4 regions of the Pseudomonas tructae genome follow, and region 4 is predicted to be linked to each of the others. Evidence: riboswitches for the same ligand, from Rfam matches in the RefSeq annotation. Region 4 holds a riboswitch; each other region holds the start of a gene.

Region 1 (7,742 bases), 470 kb from region 4:
CCGACAGCAGATCAGTGGGCTTAACCTTGTCGCTTTATGCGAGCCTGCCAGTATACATAAGCTGTCTACTTGAGATTTGGGGCTGTGTTTCGGCCCATCGCGGGCAGTCCACATTGTGGGAGCGGGCTTGCCCCGCGATGAGCATCGGTATCTACACATCTCTAATCCTGATCTATGAAAAGGGCTCAGGGTTGGTCTGCGCATGTGTGCTGATCCAGTTGATGTGGTGAGGCTGCCGGCCCCTTCCGCCCTTACGGCGGGTCCCTTTTGTCTTGGCAAAAGGAACCAAAACCGCCTGCTCCTGCATCCGGCCCTGCGCTGCGCTTCGGGTTCCCTCCTTACGCACCGACTCCAGGGGCCGCGCCACACGGGCTTCCTGCCCGTTGGCGCTTTGCGGGCCATCCATGGCCCTCCACCCCCTCCATCGGTGCTCCACTCGGCCTACTGAAGTCGCTGCAGATCAAGATCAAGATCAAGATCAAGATCAAGATCAACAGCGCGGTGTGAACACAAATGTGGTGTGCGACCTCAGCCAGCAAGAGCGAAGCGAATTGTGCTGTTGATCTGGCTTTTGATTTTTCGCGATGTCAGTAGGCCGAGTGGAGCACCGATGGAGGGGGTGCAGGCCCATGGATGGGCCGTAAAGCGCCGAGGGACATGGATGTCCCTTCGGTGCGGCCCCCGGAGTCGGTGCGTAAGGAGGGAACCCGGAGCGCAGCGCAGGGCCGGATGATTGAGCGAGCGGTTTTGCTCACTTTTGCCAAGACAAAAGTGAGCCGCCGTAAGGGCGGAAGGGGCCGGCAGCGTCGCCACCTCAACTGGATAAGCACGCCTATCAAGAGTCAATAGGCTGACTCGCTACCGTGGAAGCCGGCGCTGCCGGCGATGGGCTGCAACGCAGCCCCGGTTCACCTCAGAATGTGTAATCCACTGTCGCAAAATACGACCGTGGCTCACCCATCAGCCACTGCTCGCCACTGTGCGCGGTGGCCGTATAACGGCGGTCCAGCAGGTTGTTCAACTGCAGGCCCAGGCGCACATCCGGCAGTACCTGCCAGCCCAGGTTGGCATCGACCACGGTAAAGCCCGGCACGCTCTGGGAGTTGGCGGTGTTGGCATAGCGCTCATCGACATAGCGCAGGCCCACGCCGGCATCGACGTTGTGGCTAAAGCCTTTGCTGACCCACAGGTTGGCGGTACGCCGTGGCACGTTGCTGGGGCGATTGCCGGCACGCGAAACGGTCTGCCCACCCACGGTCTGGTCAAAGTCGTCGTACTTGGCGCGGACCACCGAGGCGTTGGCCGAGACCTGCCACTGGTTGGCCAGGGCCAGTTCCAGGGTCGCTTCCAGGCCATCGGAGGTCTGCTGACCGGCCTGTTCTTTCTGGTGAGTGGTCGGGTTGTCGACCAGCAGCTTCTTCTTGACGATATGGTAGGCCGCCAGGGTCCACTCGCCACGGCCATCCCAGAACAGCTGCTTGAGGCCAAATTCGGTCTGCTTGGCTTCGGTCAGGTCGAACTGCTGCTGGCTCGGGCTCAGGGTGGCCAGGTCGCTGACGCCATCCTCGCTGGTGGAGTACTGGCCGTACAGGCTCAGTTCGTCGTTGACCGCGAACACCAGCCCGGCGCGCCAGTTGCCGCCGCTCAGGCTGCGGTCGCTACGGCTGTCGTTGACCAGGTTGGTGCGGTCGATATGGTTCTGGTCGCGGCGAATGCCGGTCACCAGCGACCAACGCTCCGACAGCTGGGTGCGGTTCTCGGCGAACAGGGCAAAGGTGCGGGTGGTGCTGTCGGATTGCGGGCGGGTCGGGTCTTTACTGTGGAAGTAGCCGGGCGCCGGGTTCCACGGGTCGATGAAATCGCCGCCGATGTCGTTGTACGGCGAGTTGCTGTCGATGCCGAAGCGGATGCGGTTGTACTCGGCGCCGACCACGGTCTTGCTGGCCAGGCCCAACAGCGAATGGTCGAAGGTGAAGCTCTGGCGGTCGCCGACCTGTTCCTGGTCGTGCTTGATCTCCAGGTAGCTGCCGCGCTCCAGTTGGCTAACGCCGCTGTTCCAGGTGTAGTCCTCGGCGTTGCGCCAATGGCGGCGGCTCTTGAGGTAGTACAGCTGGTTGCTGGCGCTGATCGCGTCGCTGATCACCCAGTCAGTGTTAAAGCGGGTCCACTCATCGTGGTAGTGCTGGGCCGAGTCCTTGAGGTTGTAGTTTTTCTTGCGCAGGCTGTCGCGGTAATGGCCGTCGATCAGCGGCGTGCCGAAGTAGTTCATCGGGTCGGCGTCACCGCGCTCGTGGGCGAGGGTAAAACTCAGGTCGTCGCTGGGGTCAAAGCGCAGGGCTGCGCTCATGGCCAGGTTCTTCGAATCGCCACGGTCGATCCAGCCGTTGCCTTCCTGGCGGTTGAGGGTCACCCGGTAGCTCAACTGCTCGCTCAGCGAACCACCGCTGTCCAGGCCCAGTTGCTGACGATCGTAGGAACCGTAGCCCAGGCGCAGGTGGTTGCGGATCTCGCCGGCAAACGGTTTTTTCGGGATCACGTTGATCACCGCACCGGTGGCGCCTTCGCCATACAGTACCGAGGCCGGGCCACGGATCACATCGATGCGCTCGACCATCCACGGGTCGACCGGGAAGCTCTGGGTACCGGCGCCGGTGTACATCCGCGAGCCGTCGAACAGGGTCATCACCGAGCCGTGGCCGCTGAAGCCGCGAGCCGACAAGGCGGTGTTGCCGTTGCCCGGGGTGGCCACCGAGGTGATGCCCGGCGAGCGGGTCACGGCGTCCTGCACGGTGAGGTTGTTGCGCCCTTCGATGGCCTCGCCGGTGAGGCTGCTGGTACTGGCCGGGGTGTCCATGGCGCTGAGGTTCAGGCGCGAGCCAGCGGGTAGCGGGGTGGCCAGGCTGACGGTTTCGTTGTCGCTGCTGCTGGTGATGGCCGTGGAGGGCAGGGCCAGGGCAGAGGGTTGGCTGTCATCGGCGAAAGCCGGCAAGGCGAAGGCCAGGCAGGGGGCCAGGGCATTGGCCGCCAGGGTGTGAAGCTTGGAGTTACGGGACATGTCGTTCCACAATCAACAGGAAGAATGAATCCCGGAGGGAACAACGCATGGAGGCATGGCGCGCGCAGGCGAACGCCAACCGGCCTGCGCCCGCCCACCGCGGGGTTGCCAAACAAAGGCTTCAGGCCGGTCTCCGGGCTTGCGAGGGTCATGAAGGCCTTCACCTTCCCATGCCAAGGCACAGTGGTGTTTCGAAGGCTTCGCTCGCTTACCGTTGCGGGGGCAGCGCCGGACTGGTCATGGAGATGACGCACCGGCTTCCCGTTTCACCCTGCGCACGGCGGCGCAGGACACCTGAAACTGGCGCGCATCTGAACACCGAAAACCTTTGCAGTCAACGGCTTGCGCATTTGCCCAGATCAGTTTCCAGTTGTTGATAGGCCTTTGAATATCGCGGGGCAAGCCCGCTCCCACAAGGTTGAGCTCAACGTCCGCGTTTGCGCGACACCACCGCCTCGATATTCTTGCGCCCGATCAGCATCGGCTGTTTGGGTTCTTCCAGCCACTTGTACATCACCAGGCTGTCCACCAGCCCCAGGCGTGCGTGGCGATAAGCGTTGGGCAAGCGCCCGACAATGGCGAAACCCAGCTTCTGCCACAAGGCCACCGCCACCTCGTTGCTCGACACCACCGAGTTGAACTGCATGGCGCTAAAGCCCAGCTCGCGCGCCAGGCCTTGGGAGTGTTCGCACATCAATCGGGCCACACCACGGCCACGGGCGGCATCGCAGACCATGTAGCCGCAATTGCTCACATGGCTGCCGGGGCCGGCGGCATTGGCCTTGAGAAAGTAGGAGCCCAGCAGCACACCGCCTTCTTCAGCCACCAGGGTGCGCAGTGGCGTTTCCAGCCACAACTGGCGGGCCTGTTCCTGGCTCATGGCCGGGTCGAAGGCATAGGTTTCGCGGGCACTGACAATGGCCTGGAAGGTTGGCCAGAAAAGCGCGAAGTCAGCGGCGGTCATGGGGCGGATGTGGATCATGGGGGTTCCTTGCAGCGTGAGCGGCGAGTCTGAAAGTGTTGGCGTTTGCGTGCAACTGTTTATGTGGTACTCGATGATGGCTTAATGACATCGCAATGATTACAATTCGCCCGACTGCACCGAGCAGTCAGGCCAATGAAGGCAAATCCGGATTGGAAATCTGCAGATGAGTATTCGCAAATGCATGGGTGTAGCTGCTCTGACAGCGGCTACGGTGTTGTCCGGTTGTGCAAGCATTGTAGGCGACAGCCGTTATCCGGTGGCGGTGTCGAGTGTCCCGCCTGGCGTTTCATTCGACATCCTCGACAAGGATGGCAAGCTGGTTCACTCCGGGAGTACGCCAAGTACTGTGACCCTCAAGTCCGGGCGCGGTTACTTCAAGGGGCAGACCTATACCCTGCAGTTCAGGAAGGATGGCTACACTGAGAAGTCGGTGACCCTCGATAGCGGTCTGAGTGGTTGGTACTGGGGCAATATCCTGATTGGCGGTCTGGTCGGCATGCTGATCGTCGACCCACTCACTGGCGCGATGTACAAGTTGCCCGAAGGTGTTTCAGCCGACATGGGCAGCCCTTTGACTGCGGGTCGAGCCCAGGGCGATCTGAACATCGTCATGCTCGATGCTGTGCCAGTCGCGCAACGTGCGCAATTGGTCCGGGTCAACTAAGCGACTGATCGACTGTGCGCCGGGGCAGGGCGCACAGTTGTCTTGATGATGGCGTTACTGGCTGGTCTTGCCCACAGCGTCCATGGCCCGTGCTGAATACACCAGCGCCGCCCCGGCGTTCATCGCCACCGCCACGCCCAGGGCTTCGGCGATTTCCTCGCGGCTGGCGCCGTGCTTGACCGCCTGGGCCGAGTGCACGGCGATGCAGCCGTCACAGCGGGTGGTGACGGCCACGGCCAGGGAAATCAGCTCGCGGGTCTTGGCGTCCAGGTGGTTGGTCTTGGCCCCGGCGCCGCTGGCGGTCATGTAGCCGTTCACGGTGTCGGGAGAGAGTTGCTTGAGATCGCCGATGCCGGCCATCAACTGCTTACGGTAGGCATCCCAGTCCATCATGCTCATTGTCTTCACCTTGGTGTGGTTGGCAACTAAGACAGTGAAGCCAGTTTTTCCGAAGGTGGGATGCCGTTGGTCATATCGCAGGGCAGATCAGATGTAAACAAACACCAGCACAAGCGCCGCCACCACCGCCCACTTCTCCAGGTAGTAACGGGTACGGTTGCGCTTCTTCAGTGCCTTGCCGCGCTCACGGATCTTGTAGATGCGGGTGAACAGGCGGTTGATACCGCCAGTCTTGTCGCCGGCATCATTGGGCGCTGCTGCTGCCGCCATGACATTCTTGCTGAACCAGCGGTTGAACGCTGTGGCCCAGCGGTACTTGAGCGGGCGCTCGACATCACAGAAGAGGATGATGCGGTTGTGCTCGGTCTGGTTCGCGGCGTAGTGGATGTAGGTCTCATCGAAAATCACCCCCTCGCCATCGCGCCAGGCATAGTTTTCACCATCGACGCAGATGTAGCAGCCATCATCGTTGGGCGTGTCCAGGCCCAGGTGGTAGCGGTAGGAACCGGCGTAGGGATCGCGGTGGCGAACCAGCTTGGAGCCTGGCGGCAGGGTGGCGAACATCGCCGCCTTGACCGTGCCGATGCCTTGCAGCAGTTCGGTGGTGCGCGGGCACAGCTTCATGGCCGAGGGGTGACTTTCGCCGTACCACTTGAGGTAGAAGCGTTTCCAGCCGCTCTTGAAGAATGAGTTGAAACCGACGTCGTCGTAGTTCTTGGAACTCTTGATCTCGCCGACGTGCAGCAACTGCTGGGCCTCGGCGCGGATTTCCTGCCAGTTGTCCTGCAACGGCTTGAGCTCGGGGAAGGACTCGACGGGCAGGTAAGGCTTGGCCGGCAGCTTGGAAAACAGGTACAGGAACACGTTGACCGGGGCCAGGAAGCTTGAGTGATCACCCAGCTGGCGGGTGACTTTGTGCCGCACCCGGCCACGGAAATGGACGTAGGCAACCGAGAAAACGAACAGTAGAACGAGGAAGATTTTCATGGGCGAATACTTGTGAATGTGGCGATGCGCCATGGCATAAGCCCGCCAGCATAAACAATCGTGACCGGGGTTTGTACTAAATGTTACGGCGCAAGGGCTCGACCATAGTGCTAGGCGCCAAGACCGGGCGTTAACGATTCAGCACCAGCGCTCTGGTTCAGGTAGCGGCCCAGGTCGCCTGCGGCTTGTGCTTGCAACAGGCCCAGATGCACCTCGACACCGGCCTCTTCGAGTCGCCTGATGCCCGCTCCGGCATTGCGTGGGTCAGGGTCGAGCATGGCCACGAACACGCGCTGGATGCCGCGTTCGATCAAGGCATTGGCGCAGGAGGGGGTACGGCCATGAAAGGAGCAGGGCTCGAGTGTCACATAGGCAGTGACGCCGTCGGCATCGCCGACGAAGCGGGTCATGGCCATGGCTTCGGCATGCGGTTGCCCCGGGGCCTGGGTAAAGCCGCGCGCGATGATCTGGCCATTGCGCACCAGCACACAGCCCACCGGCGGATTCGGCAGGCAGGCGGGCAGGGCGCGGCGGCCTTCGCTCAAGGCCTGATGCATGAACAGCTTATCGCTGGGTGAAAAACAATCCATTGTCGTTCAGCTCCTGGAAAGGTGATCGCGCGAAGGCGCGTACACAGCCTAATCCACCTGCCGCGTTTTTGCCGCCTCACTTGCGCGGGATTTTGCCGCCCGGCACATGCAGGTAGGACATCACGCTCTCGGTCAGTTCGGTGGCCAGCTTCACGGCCTCCTTGTTGCGCGCCATGACGCCGGCCACCAGGCCTTCGATCAGTGCCAGCACGGCAATGCTGGAGCTGGTCAGCACCGGGTGGTCGGCTGCGGCGAATAACGTGTGGCGCGCAATGGGCGTCAGTGGCGAGGCCGGCGAGTCGGTAATCGCCAGTACCGTGGCGCCGCGCTCGTGGGCAAAACGCGCCAGTTGCAGGGTGTCCTGGGAGTAGCGCGGCAGCGAGATGGCCAGCAGCACGTCCTGGTCGGTGATCGCTGCCAGGCGGTAGGCGGCGTTTTCGTTACCACCTTCCATGCTGATGGCGCAGGTGTCGGCGCAGAACGGCACCAGGGTCGAGGCCGCCAGCCCGGCCAGGTAGACGCTGTTGCCAAAGCCCAGCACATAGACCTTGCGGGCCTGGCTCAGGCTGCCGATGAACGCCTCGAAGGTTTCGCTCTGGTTGATGCTGCGGGTGGTTTCCAGGTTGCTGCTGGCGCTGTGGATCTGCTCGTGCAGGCCGAATTCGCCGCCGGGGCGCTGGGCCAGTTCATTGCGCAGCTTGTCCACCGGCGAGACCATTTGTTGCAGGGTGCTCACCAGCTCCGCCTTCATACCGCTGTAGCCGCCCAGGTCCAGAGCCTTGGCCAGGCGGTTGACCGCAGCGGGCGAGGTGGCGGTGGCCTGGGCCATTTCCTCGATGGTCAGGGTAGCCGCCTTGAGCGGGTGACGCAGAATGTAATCGGCCACCTTGCGCAACGACGGTTGCAGTTCGGCGAGGCTTTGCGACAGCTTGCGCATGACCGGCGAGGCATAGACGGTGGTGTTCTTCGGCGTGCTCGACATCCGTTGCAAGGCTCCCTGAAAGATGGCTCGCAGTGTATCCCATGCCTTGCCCCGGCGCGCAGCCCAGGCAAGGCGCAGGC
Region 2 (7,742 bases), 780 kb from region 4:
GCACCAGTCGTTGCCGCAATTCGGTGAAGCGTCCAACGCTGACATCCGCGAACTGCTCGAACGCCAGCAGGCCCTGTTGAGCACCACCCGTGACGAGGTGATGCCCCAGTACGCGCACCTGCTTGGCAACTCCAGCTACCTGATCATGCTCAGCGACCACCAGGGTCAGTTGCTCGAGGCCTGGGGTACCCGCCGCTTCATCGAGCCGCGCCAGCGTCACGGTTTCAATGCCGGTGCCTGCTGGCGGGAGCAAGGGGTGGGCACCAACGCCATCGGCACCGCCCTGGCTACCGGCGAAGCCGTGCATGTCAGCCAGGATGAGCACTTTCTCAAGCTCAACCGTTTCATGACCAGCGCCGCCGCACCGTTGTTCGACGCCGAACGCCAACTGATCGGCGTACTTGATGCCTCCAGCGACAGCTACCTGCCTGCGGCGCAAACCCAGGGCCTGGTGCGGATGATGAGCCAGAGCCTGGAGAACCGCCTGATCCTTGCGCGGTTTGCCGCGGATTACCAACAGCTGAGCTTCAATACCGGCGCCAACAACCTCGACAGTCAATGGGCCGGGCTGCTGCTGTTCGATGATCAGGGCCGGGTCCTGGCGGCCAATCGCCGGGCCGACAGTTTGCTTGGGCAAAATCCGTTGCAGTGCACCTTGGAGCAGCTTTTCAGAACGCCATTGGCGCAGCTGTTGGCTCACCGCAACGAGCAGCCGTTTGCCCTGCAAGTGACCGGTCGCAACCGCTTTCACTGCTTGCTGCATGCGCCGACCCAACCCCCAAAGGGCGCAGCGCTCAGCCGTACCCCGCCAGGTTGCGACCCGCGCATCGCCAAGGCCCTGGCCCAGGCTGCAGTAATGCTGGAAAAAGACATCCCGCTGTTGATCGAAGGCGAAACCGGGGCCGGCAAGGAAGTCTTCGTCAATGCCCTGCACCGTGCCAGCAGCCGCGCCAATCAACCGCTGATTGCCGTGAACTGCGCGGCGATCCCTGCGGAGCTTGTGGAGTCCGAGTTGTTCGGCTACGAGAAAGGCGCGTTCACCGGCGCCCATCACAAGGGTAACCTCGGCCTGATCCGCAAGGCCGACCAGGGCATACTGTTCCTCGATGAAATTGGTGACATGCCTCTGCCGACCCAGGCTCGTCTGCTGCGCTTTGTGCAGACCCGCAGTATCCAGCCCCTGGGCAGCGGCGAAGCGACCCAGGTGGATATCCGCGTGATCTCGGCGACCAATCAGCACCTCGCCGACCAGGTGCGCCTGGGTCACTTTCGCCAGGACCTGTATTACCGCATTGCAGGCTTGAGCCTGGTGCTGCCGCCGCTGCGTGAACGCAGCGACCGCCTGGCCCTGATCGAACAGATACACCAGCAGTACCGCGACCCCGGGGTGCCGACACAGATACCCGGCAAGGTGCTGGAACTGCTGCTCCAGCACCCCTGGCCGGGCAACCTGCGCCAACTGGCCAGCGTGCTCCAGGTGGCGTTGGCCCTGGCGGGCAAGCACGCGCTTGCCGTGGAACACCTGCCGGACAGCTTCTTTGCCGAGCTGTCTGCCGCAAGTCCCCAGGCGCCAGTACTGACGCCACGGCCCCAGACCGACGACCTCGGCCAACGCCTGCAGGCCCTCAATGGCAATATCTCGGCCCTGGCCCGGGACCTGGGCATCAGCCGCACCACCTTGTACAAGCGCCTGCACGCCCAGGGCCATGGCTGCGCAGTTGACGAACGCCTGGGCTGATGGTCAGATGCCTGCCAGTTTCAGGTGCCTGCCGCCGCCGTGCGTCAGGTGAAACGGGAAGCCGGTGCGTCGTTATCGACCAGTCCGGCGCTGCCCCCGCAACGGTAAGCGAGTGAAGCATTCAATACACCACTGTGCCCACGGGCATGGGAAGGTGAATGTCTTTACGCCTCGCAAGCCCGGAGACCGGCCTGAAGCCCCACGACTGCACGCAGTCATTCAGGCAAACCTGCGGAGGGCGGGCACGAGCCGGCTCTCTGGCGCGTGTTGGCCGGGGACCCTGCTGTGCGCTTCGCGATTTTTTCGAGAAGTCCATGACAGCAACACCCCCCAAGCGTCGCCGCGGCCGCCTCGCCGAAGAGCAGATCCAGAGCAAACCCGAGTGGTCGCAGATCCCCGAACATAGCCGTCACGTTATGCTTTGCACCGGCCCGCGCTGTGTGCAACGCGGTGCCCTGCCCCTGTGGAAAGTCCTGCGTCGCGAGCTGCTGGTGGCCAACCGTATCGAAACCACTGACGGCGTGCTGCTGACCCGCAGCCATTGCCAATTCCCCTGCAACCTCGGCCCGGTGCTGACGGTGTACCCGGACCGCTGCTGGTACCGGGTGGCCAACGCCGAAGAGGCGCAACGCCTGGTGCGCGTGCACCTGATCGAGGGCCAGCCGGTGCCCGAACTGCTGCTCAATGGCCAGCTGTCATGAGGTGGGTCAGCGCCAGCTTGCTGGTGGTTATGAGCAGCAGCGCGATGGCCCTCGACTTTCAGAATTGCGGGCAGACCTGGCACCTGGCAGCGGAGCGTCCGCAGCGCATCCTGGCCCTCAATCAGCATGCGGCCGACCTGCTGCTGGCCCTTGAAGCCGGCCCAGCACTCGCCGCCGTCAGTTACATCGATGACAACCCGCAAGCGCTGGCCAGCGGTCGCTATCGCGGCGTGCCGCTGCTGTCGCGCCGCTACCCGGCGACCGAGGTGGTCTACGCCCAGGGTTATGACCTGCTGGTCGGCGGTTTTGCCAGTGCCTTTCGCGACAGCGACGGCGTAGCCCCGCGCACGACCCTGAAGGCCAACGGCATCGATACCTATCTGCTGGAGAACGCCTGCACGCCAGCAGCGCAAAACGGTTTTGCCGCCGTTGAGCAAGACCTGCGCACCCTCGGTCGCCTGCTGCAACGCGAGGCCCGGGCCAACCAGCTGATCGACCGCCAGCGCCAGGACCTGGCTGACGCACGCGCCATCGCCGGGCAAGGCGAGCCCCTTTCGGTGTTCTACCTCGACAGTGAGGTCAACGGCCTGCAAAGCGAAGGCAAGCGAGGCTTCATTACCCAACTGATCGAAGCTGCGGGCGGGCGTAACCTGTATGCCGAGATCGAGCAGAACCGGGTCACGGTCGATGCCGAAAGCCTGCTGCGCGCCGACCCCGACGTGATCATTCTTGCCGATGCCGTGTGGTCGCCCGCTGCCAGCAAGCGCGCCTTCCTGGGCAAGCACCCGGCACTCTCGCACCTGCAGGCGGTGCGCGACAATCGCCTGATCGACCTGCCCTTCACCCACCTGCTGCCCGGCGAACACAGTGCCAGTACCGCCTTGGGCCTGGCCCGACAGCTGCACGCCTTCAAGCAAGACCCGCCGTGAGCCATCACAGCAGATTCCGCTGCCAAACCCACTATTTCAGCTTTACCGGCTGAGCGCCCAACGCGCTTCAGCCGGGATTTATCCTTGATCACATCGACAATAAGCACACAGCCCACCCCGGATGCGTGCCTCGATGCAAACAACAAATACAGTCTTGATGATCCGCCCGGCGCGGTTCGCCTTCAACCCGGACACTGCCCTCAACAACCGCTTTCAGCAGGCTTTGCTCGACCCGGAGCAGGCACAGCATAAAGCGCTGCAGGAGTTCGATGGGTATGTCGACACCCTACGCCAGCACGGCGTCGACGTCCTGGTGGTGCAAGACACCCCGGCGCCGCACACGCCCGATTCGATCTTTCCCAACAACTGGTGGAGCAGCCACGCCGACGGCAGCCTGGTGCTCTACCCGATGGAAGGCCAGAACCGTCGCCTGGAGCGCAGCAAGGGTGTACTCAAGGTCCTCGAAGAGCGCTTCGCAGTCCGTCAGACCATCGATCTGAGCCCGCTGGAACAGCAGAGTATGTATCTGGAAGGGACCGGCAGCATGGTCCTGGATCGCGAGCACCGGATCAGCTACGCCTGCCATTCCGGGCGTACCCACACCCAGGCCCTGCGCCTGTTCGCCGAACAGCTCGACTATCGCCTGTGCCTGTTCCACGCCGTCGACCGCCAGCAGGCGCCGATCTATCACAGCAACGTGATGATGAGCGTCGGCCGCGGGCTCTCGTTGGTCTGCCTGCAGGCGCTGCCCGAGGCCCACGAGCGCCGTGCCCTTGAGCACTCACTGCGCGACACCGGCAAGGACATCCTGGCCCTGGACTTCGACCAGCTCGAAGGCTTCGCCGGCAACATGCTCGAAGTCCACGACAAGCAAGGCCAGCCGCTGCTGGTGATGTCGCGCAGTGCCTGGCGCTCGCTCAGCCCCGAACAGCGTCAGCAGGTGGAGCGGCACAGCCATCCGGTGGTGGTGAACATCGACCATATCGAGCGCATCGGCGGTGGCAGCGCACGCTGCATGCTTGCCGAAGTGCACCTGCCCGTCCGTCACTGATTACAACAAAGGAGTTCATCATGACCCGCTATATCGACGTTACCGACCTCAGCCGCCTGGTGCTGCACAAAGGCCTGAGCACCTGCATCAGCGAGATGGCCGAGTACATCCGTGAGGACTACCTGCGCTGGCACGACTTCGAGAAATGCGCCCGCCTGGCCAACCACTCGCCTGATGGCGTGATCGAGTTGATGCCGGTCTCCGACGCCAACCTGTATGCCTTCAAGTACGTGAACGGTCATCCGAAGAATACCCAGCGCAACATGCTGACAGTGATGGCCTTCGGCGCCCTGGGTGACGTCGATACCGGTGCGCCGGTACTGCTCAGCGAGATGACCCTGACCACCGCCATTCGCACCGCCGCCACCTCGGCCCTGGCCGCCCGCTACCTGGCACGCAAGGACAGCCGCAGCATGGCGTTGATCGGCAACGGCTCGCAAAGCGAGTTCCAGGCCCTGGCCTTCCATGCCCTGCTGGGCATCGACGACATCCGCCTGTATGACCTGGACCCTGCGGCCAGCGCCAAGCTGGTGGCCAACCTCAGTGCTTACCCGGCAATCAAGGTGAGCGTCGCAAGCTCCGTCGCCGAAGCGGTGCGCGGTGCCGACATCGTCACCACAGTGACCGCCGACAAGGCTTTCGCCACCATCCTCAGCCCGGAAATGATCGAGCCGGGCATGCACCTCAATGCCGTCGGCGGCGACTGCCCGGGCAAGACCGAGCTGCACCGCGCGATCGTCGAGCGCGCACGGGTGATCGTCGAATACGAACCGCAAAGCCGCATCGAAGGCGAGATCCAGCAGATGCCCGCCGACTCGCCAACCACCGAATTCTGGCAAGTGGTCAACGGCCAGGCGGCCGGTCGCGAAAACGCCGAGCAAGTGACCCTGTTCGATTCGGTGGGCTTCGCCCTTGAAGATTACTCGGCGCTGCGTTATGTGCTCGACGTGGCCAAGGCCCTGGACATCGGCAGCGAGATCGCCCTGGTTCCGGAGCTCAAGAACCCCAAAGACCTGTTCGCGCTGTTGCGTGCACCGGTTGAAACGCTGCAGAAAAAACGCGCCTGAACCCGACCGATTCTGCCGTGCCAGGGCGCGGCAGATCGGAAACTGCTGTAACTGAAGCCTAAACAGGAGGCGCTCCAGCCGATTCGGCTGACATACACGCTTTAACAGCAAAATCCGGCAGCCGTCGCCGGTTCAAACGACACAAAAAAAACGTCGTCATCGCGCATTCTGAGCCCGACCCGAGAGTCACTAAAAGACCAGAAGCGCATCACTGCCCTACATCAACTATAAAACTCAGGGATACTCATATGACTTCGCTGCGAAAGCTCCTCAGCGTGCTTCTCCTGCCACTGTGCGCAAGTGCGGTGCAGGCCAAGGAATGGACCGAGATCCGTTTCGGCGTCTACCCCGAATACCCACCTTTTGAATCCGTTGCCGCCGATGGCAGCCTGCAAGGCTTCGACATCGAGCTGGGCAATGCCATCTGCGCCAAGCTGCAAGTCAAGTGCACCTGGGTGCACAACGAATTCGACGGCATGATCCCGGCCCTGCGGGCGCGCAAGTTCGACGCCATCATGTCGTCGATGGCGGTGACCCCGGCCCGGGAAAAGCAGATCGACTTCAGCGCCAAACTGTTCCTCAGCCCGACCTCGGTGATCGTGCGCAAGAGCGCCGACTTCGGCGACACCCCCGAGTCGCTCAAGGGCAAGCAGATCGGTGTGCTACAGGGTTCGCTGCAAGAAGCCTACGCCCGCGCCAAGCTGACGCCGCTGGGGGCACAGGTCAAGGCCTACCAGGCTCAGGACCAGAACTACGCTGACCTGCTCAACGGCCGCCTCGACGCCACCCTGACCGACAAGCTCGAAGCCCAGCTCAATTTCCTGTCCAAGCCTGAAGGCGCCGACTTCAAGAGCGGCCCGGCGATCAAGGACCCGACCCTGCCCCTGGACATCGCCATGGGCCTGCGCAAGAACGACAGCGAACTCAAGGCCCTGCTCGACAAAGGCATCGCCGCCATCCACGCCGACGGCACCTTCGCCGCCATCCAGAAAAAGTACGTCGGCGACCTGGACATCTACAACGAGTAAGCCGTGCCACCGCGATCCGCTCGCCCTGAGCTGATCGCGGCCGCATTTGCCCTGCGTCCTACCGAGATTTTTCCCGTGAACGACTTCCTTCACTCCCATGGCTGGCAGGCCCTGAGCCTGCAGGGCTTCGGCCCGCTGTTGCTGCAAGGGACCTGGATGACCTTGAAGCTTGCGCTGCTGTCACTGGCCCTGAGCCTGGCCCTGGGCCTGTTCGGCGCCAGCGCCAAGCTGTCGCGGCACAAGCTGCTGCGCATCCCCGCCACCCTCTACACCACGCTGATTCGCAGCGTGCCGGACCTGGTGCTGATCCTGCTGATCTTCTACACCCTGCAACTGTGGCTCAACGACCTGACCGAACTACTCGGCTGGGACTACTTCGAGATCGACCCTTTTACCGCCGGGGTCATCACGCTGGGCTTCATCTATGGCGCCTACTTCACCGAGAACTTTCGCGGGGCAATCCTCAGCGTGCCAGCCGGGCAACTGGAAGCCGCCACGGCCTACGGCTTGAGCAAGGTGCAACGCTTTCGCCTGGTGCTGTTCCCGCAACTGATGCGCTTCGCCCTGCCGGGCCTGGGCAACAACTGGCTGGTGCTGCTCAAGTCCACCGCGCTGGTGTCGATCATCGGCCTGGCCGACCTGGTCAAGGCTGCGCAAAACGCCGGCAAGACCACCAACAACACCCTGTACTTCCTGATCATCGCAGGGCTCGTTTACCTGTTGATCACCACCCTCTCCAATCGCTTGTTCAAGCACCTGGAGCGGCGTTACAACACCGGTATCAAGGAGCTGGCACGATGATCGAACTCTTTGAGCAATACGGCCAGGCCTACCTGTACAGCGATGGTGGCGGGCTGTCCGGGCTGGCCATGACCCTGTGGTTGTTCGTCATCACCATGGTCCTGGGCTTTTTCCTGTCGCTGCCGCTGGCCCTGGCGCGGGTATCGCGCAATCTGTGGCTGCGCTGGCCGGTGGAGTTCTACACCTTCGTGTTCCGCGGCACGCCGCTCTACATCCAGCTGCTGATCTGCTACACCGGCCTGTACGGGCTGGAAGTGGTACGTGATCACGCCCTGCTCGACCAGTTCTTTCGCAACGCGTTGAACTGCACGCTGCTGGCCTTCGTGCTCAATACCTGCGCCTACACCGTGGAGATTTTCGCCGGGGCCATTCGCAACATCCCCCATGGCGAGATCGAAGCGGCCCAGGCCTATGGCCTGCACGGCTG
Region 3 (7,742 bases), 1.6 Mb from region 4:
GTTGGTAAACCCTGACCTGGCCGGGAGCCGTTCATGACCGATACACGTCGCTGGGTATGGCTGGGCGGAGGGTTGCTGTGCGCCGCCTTGCTCTATTGGCTGCACCCGATTCTTTCACCGTTTCTGGTCGGCATCCTGCTGGCCTACCTGGCCGACCCGCTGGTTGACCGCCTGGAGCGTGCCGGCTTGTCGCGCACCTGGGGCGTGGTGGTGGTGTTTGCCTTGTTCACCCTGTTACTGACCTTGCTGCTCTTGGTGCTGGTGCCGATGCTGGCCAGGCAACTGGTGCGTCTCTACGAGCTGGCGCCGCAGATGCTCGACTGGCTGCAGCATCAGGCCCTGCCCTGGGTGCAAGCGCGCCTTGGGCTGGCCGATGGTTTCTGGAAGTTCGACAAGATCAAGTCCGCCATCAGCGAGCACATGGGCCAGACCAGCGATATCGTCGGGGTGATCCTGTCCCAGGCCACCGCCTCGGGCCTGGCCCTGATCGGCTGGTTGGCCAACCTGGTGCTGATCCCGGTGGTGAGCTTCTACCTGTTGCGCGACTGGGACCTGATGATGGCCAAGATCCGCAGCCTGCTGCCGCGTCAGCGCGAGGAGCGGGTGGTGGCGTTGGCCGGCGAGTGTCACGAAGTGCTCGGTGCTTTCGTTCGCGGCCAACTGCTGGTGATGCTGGCATTGGGCATCATCTATGCCTCGGGGCTGATGCTGGTGGGGCTGGAGCTGGGCTTGTTGATCGGCCTGCTGGCGGGCCTGGCGGCGATCGTGCCGTACATGGGCTTCATTATTGGCATCGGCGCGGCGATGATCGCCGGGTTGTTCCAGTTTGGTGGTGATCCGTACCCGCTGCTTGGCATTGCCGCAGTGTTCATGATCGGTCAGGCCCTTGAGGGTATGGTGCTGACGCCGTTGCTGGTGGGTGACCGCATTGGCCTGCACCCGGTGGCGGTTATTTTCGCCATCCTCGCCGGCGGCGAAATGTTCGGCTTTACCGGGGTGTTGCTGGCCTTGCCGGTGGCGGCGGTGATCATGGTGCTGCTGCGGCACATTCATGACCTGTATAAAGAGTCGGACATGTATGCTGGCGAAATAGACCCGGATTTGTAAAAGGACACCCTGCGTGATGGAGCATGAAACGGACCACGCCTGCGCATTGGCAGGCGTGATGGACGCATTGCCGCTGCTGGCCGATGATCTCGACGAGGACGACGTGGCGGCGGCCCTGCAACAGCAGGGCTACTCGCGGCTGGATGCCGAGAAGCTCACGATGTTCGTGCCGTCGGCGTTCTCCTGGGTGGTGCTCAAACGCCTGGGGATCGTTTCGTTGCCCAACCACTTCGTCGCCTATGATGAGGACGACAAAGCGGTGAAAGTGCCCGTGGCCGGCCAGCATTATTTCACTGCGGCGCTGACCCTGGCTTACGAAACCTTCGAGCATGGCTGGAGCGCTGCCGTGCCGCGCAGCACCTTTGAGCGGGTTGCCGGGCGCAGTGCCGAAATGGACGCTGTCAACAAGGCGCTGGAGGAGCTGGGCTCGGTCGAGGGCGCTACGATACAACCCTTGGAGCTGTTTCGCCTGAGTGCAGAGGAACTGCTGGAGGATTGACCCATGTCCATCCCGCGTGCTGCGCAAGCCGTGCAAGCCTTTGATTTTGCTAACGCATTGTGCGGTCGGCGTCACGGGTATAAACTTTGCAGACTTTTCAAAAAAGGCCCCTTGCGGTTCTTCGGGACTGCCCAGCCAGCATGAAACCGATCCAGTTGCCCCTGGGTGTGCGTCTGCGTGATGACGCCACCTTCATCAACTACTACCCGGGTGCCAACGCCGCCGCTTTGGGCTACGTCGAGCGACTCTGCGAAGCCGACGCCGGCTGGACCGAAAGCCTGATCTACCTGTGGGGCAAGCAAGGCGTGGGCCGTACCCACCTGCTGCAAGCTGCTTGCCTGCGCTTTGAGCAACTGGGTGAGCCGGCGGTGTACCTGCCCCTGGCGCAACTGCTCGACCGCGGTGTCGAACTGCTCGATAACCTTGAACAGTACGAACTGGTCTGCCTCGACGACCTGCATGTGATTGCCGGCAAGCCGGAGTGGGAGGAGGCCATGTTCCACCTCTTCAACCGTTTGCGTGACAGCGGTCGACGCCTGTTGCTCGCGGCCTCCAGCTCGCCCCGGGAGTTGCCGATCAAGCTCGCTGACCTCAAGTCGCGGCTGACCCTGGCGCTGATCTTCCAGATGCGCGCGCTGTCTGACGAAGACAAGCTGCGCGCCCTGCAATTGCGTGCTTCGCGCCGTGGCCTGCACCTGACCGACGAGGTCGGGCACTTCATTCTCACCCGCGGTACCCGCAGCATGAGTGCACTGTTCGACCTGCTCGAACGCCTCGACCAGGCTTCCTTGCAGGCTCAGCGCAAGCTCACCATCCCGTTTTTGAAAGAGACTTTGGGCTGGTAAGGCAGGGGCTAGAGCCTCGACACATAAAAGTCACATTATTTTCGATTGAATTTGCAAATCGATGCGATAGAAGGCATAGTCTCGGCTTCTTTAAATTCCAGACACGGTCGTGCCCATGCTAAATCGCTTCGCACCCCTCGTGCCCCTCGCACTCGTGACCCTGCTATTTGGCTGCGCGACCACCGGTCCCGTATCGCAGCAGCAGGTTCAACCGCAACAGGTTTCCGCGCAAGCCTTGACCAAATCCTCCGTCCAGGCGACGTTCGAGGAAGAACTGGCTGCCGAAGCAGAGTTGCAAGATTTCGCCAGCAGCAAGCCTTACCAGCTGCCAGCCCTGGCCGACAACATTCTCGAGCGCGGCATGTCGCTGATCGGTACCCGTTACCGTTTCGGTGGTACCTCCGAGAACACCGGCTTTGATTGCAGCGGCTTCATCGGCTACCTGTTCCGCGAAGAAGCCGGCCTCAATCTGCCGCGCTCGACCCGCGAAATGATCAACGTCAAGGCACCGCTGGTTGCTCGCAACAACCTCAAGCCTGGTGACCTGCTGTTTTTTAGCACCAATGGTCGTGGCCGCGTCAGTCATGCCGGGATCTACCTGGGTGACGACCAGTTCATCCACTCCAGCAGCCGCCGCAGCGGTGGTGTGCGCATCGACAAGCTCGGTGATCGCTACTGGAGCAAGACCTTCATCGAAGCCAAGCGTGCACTGGCCATGGCTCCGGCTGCGACTACCCTCTCGCGCAACTGATCCTGCGACAGGTTCGATCACGGCGACGTAGCTGAAAAGCTCGTCGCCGTGCGTGTTTACAGAAAGCGTCTAATCTAAATTCTCAACTATTTTCGGCTCTAAGCCGGAGCGGCTTCAGACAGGATGTTCTGACCATGGCGATGATGGCGCGCCTCGCTGTACTTTCCCTCGCGGCACTGCTCGGTGCCTGCTCAAGTCATGCCCCGGCCCCGCGTAAAGTGGTTGAGCCGGCGATCATGGCCCCGCAAGTGTATTTCTCCCCGGTTGCCGAAGACGTGCTGTTTCGCGCCCTGGGCCTGGTTGGCACGCCGTACCGCTGGGGCGGCAACACCCCGGACTCGGGTTTCGATTGCAGTGGCCTGATTGGCTATGTGTACCGCGATGCCGCTGGCATCTCGCTGCCGCGCTCGACCCGTGAAATGATCGGCATCCGCGCCCCGAGCATCGAGCGCAACGACCTGCAGTCCGGTGACCTGGTGTTCTTTGCCACCAACGGCGGCTCCCAGGTCAGCCATGCCGGCATCTATGTCGGAGAAGGGCGCTTCGTCCATGCTCCAGCCACCGGCGGAACGGTGCGCCTGGACTACCTGTCCAACAGCTACTGGCAAAAAACCTACCTGAACGCCAAGCGCGTGCTGCAGCCTGCGCACCTGGCGCGCAACCCCTGAACCTTTCGAGGTAGACGATGACCGCTCAGACGCTCTACCTCGACGATTCGCTCTACCACTACCTGCAAAGCGTGTCGCTGCGCGAGACACCCTTGCTCGCCCGTTTGCGCGCTGAAACCCAGACGCTGCCCGAAGCGCGCTGGCAGGTGGCGCCGGAGCAGGGGCAACTGCTGGCGCTGCTGGTGCGCCTGATCGGTGCGCAACGGGTGATCGAGGTGGGTACCTTCACCGGCTACAGCGCTCTGTGCATGGCTCAGGCCATGGAGCACGGGCAGTTGCTCTGTTGTGATCTTGAAGGTAGCTACAACGCCGTGGCCTGGCGCTACTGGCAAGAGGCCGGGGTTGCCGAGCGTGTCGAGCTGCGCCTGGCGCCGGCGTTACAGACTTTGGCGACCCTGCCGGCAGAGCGCTACGACCTGATCTTCATCGATGCCGACAAGGCCAACTACCCGCACTACCTGGAAGAAGCGCTGCGCTTGCTGCGTCATGGTGGGCTGGTGCTGTTCGACAACACCTTATGGAGCGGGCGGGTGCTGGAGAAACAGCCGGACAGCGAAGACACCCGCGCGATTCAGGCATTGAACCATAAGCTCAAGGATGACCTGCGGGTGGACTTGTCGATGTTGCCGATTGGAGATGGTTTGACCCTGTGCCGTAAGCGCTGATCTCGCCCGTTTCAGGCCTGCTTGAGCAGCAGGGCGATGCCGGGGTGATACTGGCCGGCTTCGTTGTGCAGCTTGCGGTAGGCGTAGGGGAAGTACCAGGCAATGGCGCAGGCGTTGTGTTTTTGCAGGTCGTCGACCAAGTCCTGGAGCTCTTCGGGGCTGGCGTGCTGGCCGGCTTTCCAGGGGCTGGCGAACAGCGCGGCAACCTTGAGCTGGCTCGGCGCGGCGATCTGCCGGGCGGCATATACAGTCTCGGCCAGGGCGTTGTTGAGGTCGAGCTTGGCTATTTTCGGCCAGCGCTGGCTGGCTTGCAGGTAGGCGGCTTCTTCACGGCTGGCAATGTACAGGTCGCAGCGGCCTTCACGGTCACCGTCCTCGCGCTGCTTGCGGCTTTGATGCTGTTGCAGGGTCACCAGCTCAGCTTGCCAGGCTGCGGCGCAAAGTAGGCCGAGGTTAGCCTGGGCGCCGTGCCAGTAGGGCGCCTCGCCATCGCCGAGGGTCTGGTTGAAGCGGTCGATGCAATCGACCCAGCGTTCCAGGGCAGGGCGCAGGAATTCCAGGCGCGGGTTATTGATGATCAGGCCTTGCATGCTGCTCTCCCTTGTAGTTGTGATCGAGTACAGCCGAGATTGTGGCTATTTGATATCACTGAAGTCAGTGTTGCACAAGATGACAAAGGCGCCATTGATCCAGGCCAGTTCAGCGCCTTTCATTGACGCTCCGGGTGCAACCCTCTAACCTTCGCGACTTGTTTCAGGTGCTCTGCAGGCTGTGGCCTGGCAGGGTGAAACAGGGAAGCCGGTGGGCGCGCAGGGCGCGCGAATCCGGCGCTGCCCCCGCAACGGTAAGTGAGTCAAGGCTGCGCAGGGCCACTGGGGTCGTAACCCCGGGAAGGCGCGCGGCCCCGGGTGTTCATGACCCCGCTCACAAGCCCGGAGACCGGCCTGTAACAGTCAACGGCATCACGGAGGGTGATGCGCGGTTCCTCCGGCCTGTGCCGCAGCCCTGCGCGTTTTCCGTCTGCCATATCCATTCATCTGTCACGCCGATTCCTTCGCGCCCTTTGTGCAGCCATGGGCTGCCACGTTCGTTGCGGGTCGGCCGACAGTGGTTTGCGGAGAACCTCATGACTGAATCCACCGAACGCGACGAACGCCACCTGGCGCGCATGCAGCGTAAAAAGGCTGTGATCGACGAGCGCATTGCCAATTCCCCCAACGAGTGCGGTTTGCTGCTGGTGCTTACCGGCAACGGCAAGGGCAAGAGCAGTTCGGCCTTCGGCATGCTTGCCCGGGCCATGGGCCACGGTATGCAGTGCGGTGTGGTGCAGTTCATCAAGGGCCGTAACAGCACCGGTGAAGAGCTGTTCTTCCGGCGCTTCCCCGAGCAGGTGCGTTACCACGTGATGGGCGAGGGCTTTACCTGGGAAACCCAGGACCGCCAGCGTGACATCGCCGCTGCCGAAGCCGCCTGGGCAGTGTCGCGGCAGATGCTTCAGGACCCGTCGATCGCCTTTGTGCTGCTCGATGAGCTGAACATCGCCCTCAAGCATGGCTACCTCGACCTGGACCAGGTGCTCAGCGACCTGCAGGCCCGCCCACCAATGCAGCACGTAATCGTCACCGGTCGTGCGGCCAAGGATGAAATGATCGAACTGGCCGACACCGTCACTGAAATGGGCATGCTCAAGCACGCCTTCCAGGCCGGCATCCGCGCCCAGAAGGGCGTCGAACTATGAGTGATGCGCGCCATTGCCCGGCGGTGTTGATCGCCGCACCGGCTTCCGGCCAGGGCAAGACCACGGTGACTGCCGCGCTGGCGCGCCTGCATCGCAACCAGGGCCGCAAGGTCCGGGTATTCAAGTGCGGTCCGGACTTTCTCGACCCGATGATCCTTGAGCGCGCCAGCGGTGCGCCGGTGTATCAGCTTGACCTGTGGATGGTCGGCGAGCAGGAGAGCCGCAGGCTTTTGTGGGAAGCGGCGGCCGAGGCTGACCTGATCCTGATCGAAGGGGTCATGGGCTTGTTCGATGGCACGCCATCGAGCGCCGACCTGGCCCGACATTTTGGCGTACCGGTGCTGGCGGTGATCGATGGCACGGCCATGGCCCAGACCTTCGGCGCCCTGGCCCTGGGCCTGGCGCGTTATCAACCGGACCTGCCGTTTGCCGGGGTACTGGCCAACCGTGTCGGTACCCTGCGCCATGCCCAGTTGCTTGAAGGCAGCCTGACCCAAGGGCTGCGCTGGTATGGCGGGCTGTCGCGAGAAACCGGCATCGAGCTGCCGAGCCGCCACCTGGGTCTGGTCCAGGCCAGTGAGCTGAACGACCTCGATGCGCGCCTGGATGCCGCTGCAACTGCTCTGGGTGCCAGTTGCGATGCGGCTTTGCCGCCGGCGGTGAGCTTCGCCGCGCCGAGCGAAGTTGCCATCGAGCCTTTGCTGCAAGGCGTGCGCATTGCGGTCGCCCGCGACGAGGCCTTTGCCTTCACCTATGGCGCCAACCTCGACCTGTTGCGCGCCATGGGGGCGCAGCTGGCGTTCTTCTCACCGCTGCATGACGCAAGCTTGCCGCCGGCCGACAGCCTGTATCTGCCCGGTGGTTACCCGGAGCTGCATCACCAGGCGCTGGCCGCCAACACACCGATGCTCGAGGCCATTCGCGGCCACCATCACGCTGGTAAACCATTGCTCGCCGAATGCGGCGGCATGCTCTACCTGCTCGATGCTCTGACCGATGTGGCCGGTGAGCGCGCCGAGCTGCTTGGCCTGCTGGCTGGCGAGGCCGTGATGCAAAAGCGTCTGGCGGCCCTGGCCCTGCAAGCGGTAGAGCTGCCGGAAGGTACCCTGCGCGGGCACACCTACCATCATTCGCTAACCAGTACCGAGCTTGAACCGATTGCCCGTGGGCAGAGCCCCAACGGTGGCCGGGGCGCCGAGGCGGTGTACCGCTGCGGCCGGCTGACGGCTTCCTACGTGCATTTCTACTTTGCTTCCAACCCCCAGGCATCGGCGGCGCTGTTGTGTCCATGAACGAGCATGCTTTTACCGCAGCCGAGCGCGCTGCGGTTTATCGCGCCATCGGCGAGCGCCGTGATATGCGCCACTTCAGTGGTGGCGAAGTGGCCCCTGAAGTGCTCGCCCGCCTGCTTGAAGCCGCGCATCAGGCCCCCAGCGTTGGCCTGATGCAGCCCTGGCGGTTTATTCGCA
Region 4 (7,742 bases):
GCCACGCGCCTCGACCTACTACGACCTGCTCAACATGCCGCGGCCCAAGGGCCGGCTGATGGCGGTGGTGTACGGCTTTCGCGACCAGACCGGGCAATACAAACCGACCCCGGCCAGCTCGTTTTCCACCAGCGTCACCCAGGGTGCGGCAAGCATGCTGATGGATGCCCTGCAGGCCAGCGGCTGGTTCGTGGTACTCGAACGCGAGGGGCTGCAGAACCTGCTGACCGAACGCAAGATCATCCGCGCCTCGCAGAAAAAGCCCGACACCCCGGTGAACATCCTTGGTGAACTGCCACCGCTGCAGGCGGCCAACCTGATGCTGGAAGGCGGCATCATTGCCTACGACACCAACGTGCGCAGTGGCGGCGAGGGCGCGCGTTACCTGGGCATCGACCTGTCGCGCGAGTACCGGGTCGACCAGGTCTCGGTCAACCTGCGGGCGGTGGACGTGCGCAGCGGCCAGGTCCTGGCCAACGTCATGACCAGCAAGACCATCTACTCGGTCGGGCGCAGCGCCGGGGTGTTCAAGTTCATCGAATTCAAGAAACTGCTGGAAGCCGAGGTCGGCTACACCACCAACGAGCCGGCGCAGCTGTGCGTACTGTCGGCGATCGAGGCAGCGGTGGGGCACCTGCTGGCCCAGGGCATCGAGCGGCGCTTGTGGCAGGTGGCGGGGGATGACAGTGGCGACAAGGCGACCCTGGACAAATACCTGAGCCAGTACCAGACCCCGTGAGCAGAGCGGACTTGTTGTGGGAGCGGGCTTGCCCCGCGAAGCGATATAGCTGACAGAAAGCTATCGCGGGGCAACCCCGCTCCCACTAGCTCAGTGGCTTGTGCAGCCGTGTTCCTTGACGATCCGCTGGGTCGAGGCCGGGTTGTTGACCAGCTTGGCCGCCGAGCGCGCCGGTCGCTTGACCAGCTCTCCGCCGCAATTGGGGCACTGGCCCTTGAGCTGACGCTCATCGCAATCCTTGCAAAACGTGCATTCGAACGAGCAGATCAGGGCATCCTGGCTGTCGCCGGGCAGGTCAGTGCCGCAGCATTCACAGTTGGGGCGCAGTTCGAGCATGATCAGATCCTTTGTCAGGGGCGATAGAGATGGGCATGGCTGGCGCGATACAGCGCCGACTCGGAAAAACTGTCGCTGGCCAGTACCCGGCCGACCAGGATCAGTGCAGTACGGCGAAAACCCTTGGCCTGTACCTGCCGGACAATACCATCAAGCGTATCCAGCACCCAGTCCTGATCCGGCCAGGTAGCGCGATGAACCACCGCAATCGGGCAATCACCGCCGTAGTGCGGGCGCAGTTCCTCGACAATCTTCTCCAGGTGCTTGACCCCCAGGTGAATCGCCAGGGTGCTGCGGTGACGGGCCAGGTCGGCCAGTTGCTCACCTGCGGGCATCGGTGACTTGTCGCCATAGCGGGTGAGGATCACGGTCTGGGCGATGTCGGGCAGGGTCAGTTCGCAGCCGAGCAGGGCGGCGCTGGCGGCCACGGCGGTAACGCCTGGGATGATTTCATAGGGAATACCCAGTTCGCGCAGGTAGCGGATCTGTTCACCGATGGCGCCGTACAGGCTCGGGTCACCGCTGTGTACCCGGGCCACATCCAGGCCCTGGTCGTGCGCCTGTTTGATCGCCTCGATAATCTGCGCCAGGTGCAGTTCGGCACTGTTGATGAGCGTCTGCGCGCTGTGCCCTTCGAGCACGGCGGCCGGCACCAGGGAGCCGGCATAGATGATCACCGGGCAACGATGGATCAGACGCTGGCCCTTGACGGTGATCAACTCGGGATCGCCGGGGCCGGCGCCGATGAAATAGACGGTCATGGGGTGTCCTTGGCTGGAAAGCGCTGATTATCAGCGAAAATCACTGCTGCAGGCCAATGCCAGGCTGGCGTCGGCCTGCAAGGTCCGCGGTACCAGCAGGCGTGGCTGGCCAGCAAACTGCGCGGCCAGGGCCAGGGCGGCGCTTTCGGCCACGCCATAACAGCCGCTGTGCTGGTAGGCCACAGCAGAACGATGGCTCAGGTGGTGTTCGAATGCGGCTAATTGCGCCGCGCTGTAGAACAGCAGCGGCACGCCCAGGCGCCGGGCCAGCGCGTGCAGGCCGGGTTCGTCGTGCTTGAGGTCAATGCTGGCAAGGCCCATGACCGCGCCGGGCGGCAGGTCATGGGCGAGCAGGGTGCGGGTGAGCAACTCACCCAGGGCGTCGGCCGGGCAGCCGCGACGGCAACCCAGGCCGAGGTACAACTGCATCCCGTCAGGCCTGGCTGGAGCGGCGATACAGCCAGGCGCTGATCAGGCCCAGGGCCAGCCAGAACGCGGCGTTGGTCAGCAGGGATGCGACCTTGAACTCGGCTTCCAGGGCTTCTGGGGCGAGCATCTGGTGCACCTCAGGTTGCGGCGCGCCGATCACATGGGGCACCACCAGCAGCACCACGCCCAGAGCTTTCAGCAGCCAGTTGTGAGCGAACACAATCAACCCGAGCCCGACCGCAGTGGCGGCAGCGGTACCGACCCACCAGGCCTGACGCTGGGCCAGGTCGGCGGCAGCGGTGCCCGGCAGTTCCGGTGGCAGGCCCAGGGTCGGTGCCAGGCAGAACACGGCAAAGCCGCCCAGGCCCCAGAGCGCACCGCTGATCACCGTCTTCGGTGCGCGCAAGCTGTAGAGCGCGGCAAGGATCAGGGCGAAACCGACCGCCACCACCAGGTTACCGCCGGTGGTCGACAGCACCCGCTGCCAGCCGTCTTCCGGCGACCAGGCTTCGCTGTCGTGATGATGCTCGGCGGTGCCGGCGGCATGTTCATGGGCCGTCTCGACCGCTGGCGCGGCGCTTTCATAGGTTTCCGCCTGAAGAATCAGCGGCGCGACCCAGAAGCTTTGCAGCAGGGTCAGCAGCAGGGCGGCCAGCAGGCCGGTAAAGCCTGCGGTACTGGCAATACGCTTGATCATCGGGGCAGCACTCAGTGGCAAGGGAAGGCGGCGCTGTGGCGGGTATCGTGGGCAGCGTTGTGCACCGCTTCGATGTGCGAGAAACCGGCGAAGTACACCAGGCACAGGCCCAGCAGCGAAGCGCCGACAGCAACCAGCAGGCGTTGGCTGAGGCTTGAAGGGGTAACGGCTGAATGACTGGCGGTACTGGTACGCATGGCGCTTTCCTCTTGGTGTTGTCGGCAACAGGCAAGCGCAGCGAGCCCCTGCACGCGATTCGCCCAGGGGTTGCAACAGCGCCCGCCCACCGCGGGTTTGTTCGGTCTAGCGTTGGGCCGGTCTCCGGGCTGGTGAGGGTGGGGCAGGTGGCCACACCACAGGCGTCACCTTCCCATGCCAGACAGCGGGCACAGTGGTACTGACGCTTTTCTCACTTACCGTTGCGGGGGCAGCACCGGACTTGTCGTACACCTCAATAAAGAAGCGTATGACGCACCGGTTTCCCAGTTTCACCCTTACAGGGCACCCAAACGAATGGCCTTAGCAAATCACGGGCGCAGGCAGGCGTCAATCGTGACAGCAGTTGACCGCTCACCGGGCACTGCGTAGCCTAGCCGCTTCGAGGTTCTTCGGCGTTGGCCGAAGCTAAGACGGGAACGCGGTTCAAGCCGCGGCTGCCCCCGCAACTGTAAGCATTCAAGCGTTCGACACAGCCACTGCAAGCCTTGCGGGAAGGCGTCGTGCGACTGGCCCCGGGGCCGGTGCAATGCAAGCCAGGAGACCTGCCTCGAACAGTTTCCGACATTCAACCGGGCGGGGTGATCCGGTGGCGAACAGGCCAGGTGCGTGACACCTTTGGCGATCGTCCCGCATGCCCGCCATCCTGCCAAGGGCATCGACATGAAAACACTGGCCAAACTCCCCGTCACCATCGTTACCGGCTTTCTCGGCTCGGGCAAGACCACGCTGCTGCGGCATATGCTCGACAACGCCCAGGGGCGGCGCATCGCGGTGATCGTCAACGAGTTCGGCGAGCTGGGCATCGACGGCGAAATCCTTAAACAGTGCAGCATCGGTTGCACCGAAGAAGAGGCCAGCGGCCGCGTCTATGAGCTGGCCAACGGCTGCCTGTGCTGCACCGTGCAGGAAGAATTTTTCACGGTGATGCGCGAGCTGGTGGCCCGTCGCGGCGACCTGGACCACATCCTCATCGAAACCAGCGGCCTGGCCCTGCCCAAGCCACTGGTGCAAGCCTTCCAGTGGCCAGAGATTCGCAACGCCTGCACGGTTGATGCGGTGATTACCGTGGTCGACAGCCCGGCCGTTGCTGCGGGCACCTTTGCCGCCTACCCGGATCAGGTCGACGCCCAGCGCAAACTCGACCCTAACCTGGACCACGAATCGCCGCTGCACGAGCTGTTCGCCGATCAACTGGCCAGCGCCGACCTGGTGGTCCTGAACAAGGCCGACCTGATCGCTGCCGATGACCTGGCCAAGGTTCGCGCCGAGGTCGAAGAAGAGCTGCCGCCAGCGGTCAAGGTGATCGAAGCCAGCAGCGGCCGTCTGCCGCTGGACGTGCTGTTGGGCCTGGGCGCCGAGTCCGAGGCGCACATCGATGGGCGCCGTACTCACCACGACTCGCACCATGACGGTGACGATCACGACGACCATGACCACGATGCCTTCGATTCGATCTCCATCGAATTGCCGCAAGCCGATGAAAGCCTGTTGCTCGACGCCCTGACCCAACTGGTGGTGCAGCACGGCATCCTGCGGGTCAAAGGCTTCGCAGCGATTCCGGGCAAGCCGATGCGCTTGCTGATCCAGGGCGTGGGCACCCGTTTCGACAAGCATTTCGACCGCGCCTGGCGCAGCGAAGAACCGCGTACCACGCGCCTGGTGCTGATCGGCCAGGAGCTGGATGCGCTGCAACTGGAAGCGAGCCTGCGCGCTGCCCTGGGCGCTTGAGTCATGCACCTGCTGCGGACCCAGCCCGGTGGCTTTGTACCGGACGACAGCATTGCCGACCTCGGCCAGACCCCGGCCGAGCTGGTAATCCTCTGCAGCGGTGATTCGCACCTGGCACTGCTGGCCGAAACCGCCCAGCAGTTGCCCGAGGATTTCCCCAGCCTGCGTCTGGCCAACCCGATGCAGGTACAGAATCACGCCTCGGTCGACCTTTACGTCGACGAGGTCTTGCGTCATGCCAAGGTCATCCTGGTGTCGTTGCACGGTGGCGTCGGCTACTGGCGCTACGGTGTGGAGCAGTTGCTGGAACTGGCAGCCCGTGGTGTACAGCTGATCCTGGTGCCGGGCGACGACCGCCCGGACCCGGAACTGAGCAGCCTGAGCACGGTGCCGGCCGATCAGGCCGAGCGGCTCTGGCACTTTCTGCGCCAGGGCGGCAAGGCCAATGCCCTGAACCTGTTCAACTGCCTGGCCAGTCAGTACCTGGCGTGCGACTACCCCTGGAGCGAGCCGCAACAGTTGCCGCGTACGGCGGTGTATCACCCGCGCAAGGCTGCTGCAGTGCTGGAGGATTGGTTCGGGCAGTGGCAGGTGGAGCAACCGGTGGTGCCGATCCTGTTCTACCGCTCGCACTTGCAGGCGGCCAACACCGCCTTTATCGATACCTTCTGCGAGCGTTTGCAACTGGCCGGGCTCAATCCCTTGCCGATCGCCGTGGCCAGCCTCAAGGAAGCCGGTTGCCTGCAACAGGTGGAAGACTGGCTGGACCAGGTCGATGCCGCGCTGATCATCAACACCACAGGCTTTGCCCAGTCCAGCCCCGAGCAGCCGCACCTGCGCCCGTTCCGTCGCGATATCCCGGTGCTGCAGGCGATCTGCGCCCAGGACAACGAACCGGCCTGGCAGGCCAGCGAGCAGGGCCTGGGCGCCCGCGACCTGGCCATGCACATTGCCTTGCCGGAGCTGGACGGGCGCATCATTACCCGGCCGGTCAGTTTCAAGGACCTGGCCTGGCGCAGCGAGCGCAGCCAGTCCGACGTGGTCTGCTACCGGGCACAACCCGAGCGCATGGACTTTGTCGCTGAACTGGCGCGGCGCTGGTGCGAGCTGGCGCGCCTGCCCAATGGGCACAAGCGCGTGGCGCTGATCCTGGCCAACTACCCGACCCGCGATGGCCGCATTGGCAACGGTGTCGGTCTCGATACCCCGGCTGCCGCGCTGACTATCCTGCGTGCCTTGCAGGCACAAGGTTATCCGCTGGCGCCTTTGCCCGAGAGCGGTACGGCGCTGATCCAGGCCTTGCTCGGCGGGGTCAGCAACGACCTCGACAGCCTCGACCTGCGCCCGTGCATGCAGAGCATGGCCCTGGACGATTACCTGGCTGCTTTTGCCGCCTTGCCCGAAGCCAACCAGGTTGCCGTGCGCGAACGTTGGGGCGAGCCGAGCCAGGACCCGATGTTTCGCAGCGGGCGCATGATGATCGCCGGCCTGCGCTATGGCCTGACCTTTGTCGGCATCCAGCCGGCGCGGGGCTACCAGCTGGACCAGAGCGCGGTCTACCACGACCCTGACCTGGTGCCACCGCACGGTTACCTGGCGTTCTACTTCTGGCTGCGCCATGGCTTTGCCGCCGATGCGCTGATCCACGTTGGCAAGCATGGCAACCTGGAATGGCTGCCGGGCAAGGGTGTTGGCCTGTCCGCGAGCTGTTGGCCGGATGCCTTGCTCGGCCCGCTGCCGAACATCTACCCGTTTATCGTCAATGACCCGGGCGAGGGCGCCCAGGCCAAGCGCCGCACCCAGGCGGTGATCATCGACCACCTGATGCCGCCGCTGACCCGCGCCGAAACCTACGGGCCGTTGCGCCACCTGGAGCTACTGGCTGACGAGTACTACGAAGCTCAGTTGCTCGACCCGCGCCGGGCCCGGGAGTTGCAGCGCGATATCCTCGCGCTGGTGCGCGACAATCACATTGACCGCGAGCTGCAGATCGAAGGCGCGCTGGACGATGCTGCCATCTGGCTGCCACGCCTGGACACCTACCTGTGCGACCTCAAGGAATCGCAGATCCGCGATGGCCTGCATGTGTTTGGCGAGTCGCCGGCCGGGCGCTTGCGCATCGATACCCTGCTGGCCCTGTTGCGGGTCGAGCGGGGCGATGGACGCGGGGCCAACGGCAGTTTGTTGCGGGCCTTGGCCAAGGCGCTGAACCTGGGCTTCGATCCGCTCGATTGCGACCTTGGCCAGCCCTGGCAGGGGCCACGGCCTGCGCTGTTGGTGACATCGGACGAGGCATGGCGCACCGCGGGCGATACCCGCGAGCGCCTGGAGCTGTATGCCGGCCAACTGATCGAGCAGACGCTCAACGGCGCTGTGCAACTGGCGCAAGGCCCCGAATGGGCGCAGGTACGGAGCATTCTCGAGGCACTGGAGCAGCACGTTGCCCCGCAACTGGACGGCTGCGGCCCGGCAGAAATGCACGGCCTGCTCGCCGCCCTCGATGGCCGCTTCGTGCCTGCCGGCCCCAGTGGCGCACCGAGTCGCGGGCGGTTGGACGTGCTGCCGACCGGGCGCAACTTCTATACCGTCGATGTGCGCAACCTGCCGACCACCACCGCCTGGCGCATTGGTTTTACTTCGGCCAACCTGATCCTTGAGCGGCACCTGCAGGACCACGGCGACCACCTGCGCCAACTGGGCCTGTCGGTGTGGGGCACTGCGACCATGCGCACCGGCGGTGACGACATCGCCCAGGCCATGGCCTTGCTCGGCGTGCGGCCGGTGTGGGCCAGTGGTAGCCAGCGGGTCGACGATTTCGAGATCTTGCCCTTGA

The links. Region 4 has a riboswitch for cobalamin ahead of cobW (cobalamin biosynthesis protein CobW). Riboswitches for the same ligand answer to the same signal wherever they lie in the genome.
Region 1: linked by a shared signal. The riboswitch ahead of EXN22_RS11600 (TonB-dependent receptor) and the one ahead of cobW (cobalamin biosynthesis protein CobW) in region 4 are both predicted to bind cobalamin.
Region 2: linked by a shared signal. The riboswitch ahead of EXN22_RS10195 ((2Fe-2S) ferredoxin domain-containing protein) and the one ahead of cobW (cobalamin biosynthesis protein CobW) in region 4 are both predicted to bind cobalamin.
Region 3: linked by a shared signal. The riboswitch ahead of cobO (cob(I)yrinic acid a,c-diamide adenosyltransferase) and the one ahead of cobW (cobalamin biosynthesis protein CobW) in region 4 are both predicted to bind cobalamin.

What each region holds. Positions count from the first base shown of each region.
Region 1 covers NZ_CP035952.1:2,506,023-2,513,764, forward strand. The annotation lists gene EXN22_RS11600 (TonB-dependent receptor) at 914-3,055, opposite strand; cobalamin riboswitch at 3,163-3,368, opposite strand; gene EXN22_RS11605 (GNAT family N-acetyltransferase) at 3,480-4,037, opposite strand; gene EXN22_RS11610 (hypothetical protein) at 4,204-4,704, shown strand; gene EXN22_RS11615 (carboxymuconolactone decarboxylase family protein) at 4,759-5,103, opposite strand; gene lpxO (lipid A hydroxylase LpxO) at 5,191-6,090, opposite strand; gene ribD (bifunctional diaminohydroxyphosphoribosylaminopyrimidine deaminase/5-amino-6-(5-phosphoribosylamino)uracil reductase RibD) at 6,201-6,680, opposite strand; gene EXN22_RS11630 (MurR/RpiR family transcriptional regulator) at 6,757-7,662, opposite strand.
Region 2 covers NZ_CP035952.1:2,205,516-2,213,257, reverse strand. The annotation lists gene EXN22_RS10200 (sigma-54-dependent Fis family transcriptional regulator) at 1-1,738, shown strand, start outside; cobalamin riboswitch at 1,744-1,947, shown strand; gene EXN22_RS10195 ((2Fe-2S) ferredoxin domain-containing protein) at 2,053-2,439, shown strand; gene EXN22_RS10190 (ABC transporter substrate-binding protein) at 2,436-3,368, shown strand; gene ctlX (citrulline utilization hydrolase CtlX) at 3,502-4,419, shown strand; gene EXN22_RS10180 (ornithine cyclodeaminase) at 4,440-5,486, shown strand; gene EXN22_RS10175 (ABC transporter substrate-binding protein) at 5,735-6,514, shown strand; gene EXN22_RS10170 (ABC transporter permease) at 6,590-7,315, shown strand; gene EXN22_RS10165 (ABC transporter permease) at 7,312-7,742, shown strand, end outside.
Region 3 covers NZ_CP035952.1:4,562,098-4,569,839, reverse strand. The annotation lists gene EXN22_RS20925 (DUF2066 domain-containing protein) at 1-8, shown strand, start outside; gene EXN22_RS20920 (AI-2E family transporter) at 34-1,107, shown strand; gene EXN22_RS20915 (hypothetical protein) at 1,124-1,606, shown strand; gene hda (DnaA regulatory inactivator Hda) at 1,747-2,451, shown strand; gene EXN22_RS20905 (C40 family peptidase) at 2,567-3,202, shown strand; gene EXN22_RS20900 (C40 family peptidase) at 3,337-3,870, shown strand; gene EXN22_RS20895 (O-methyltransferase) at 3,888-4,535, shown strand; gene EXN22_RS20890 (hypothetical protein) at 4,547-5,125, opposite strand; cobalamin riboswitch at 5,274-5,497, shown strand; gene cobO (cob(I)yrinic acid a,c-diamide adenosyltransferase) at 5,662-6,273, shown strand; gene EXN22_RS20880 (cobyrinate a,c-diamide synthase) at 6,270-7,565, shown strand; gene bluB (5,6-dimethylbenzimidazole synthase) at 7,556-7,742, shown strand, end outside.
Region 4 covers NZ_CP035952.1:2,980,799-2,988,540, forward strand. The annotation lists gene EXN22_RS13635 (CsgG/HfaB family protein) at 1-739, shown strand, start outside; gene EXN22_RS13640 (DUF1272 domain-containing protein) at 830-1,075, opposite strand; gene cobM (precorrin-4 C(11)-methyltransferase) at 1,090-1,836, opposite strand; gene EXN22_RS13650 (cobalamin biosynthesis protein) at 1,867-2,265, opposite strand; gene EXN22_RS13655 (CbtA family protein) at 2,270-2,962, opposite strand; gene EXN22_RS13660 (CbtB domain-containing protein) at 2,974-3,159, opposite strand; cobalamin riboswitch at 3,258-3,487, opposite strand; cobalamin riboswitch at 3,547-3,745, shown strand; gene cobW (cobalamin biosynthesis protein CobW) at 3,842-4,909, shown strand; gene cobN (cobaltochelatase subunit CobN) at 4,913-7,742, shown strand, end outside.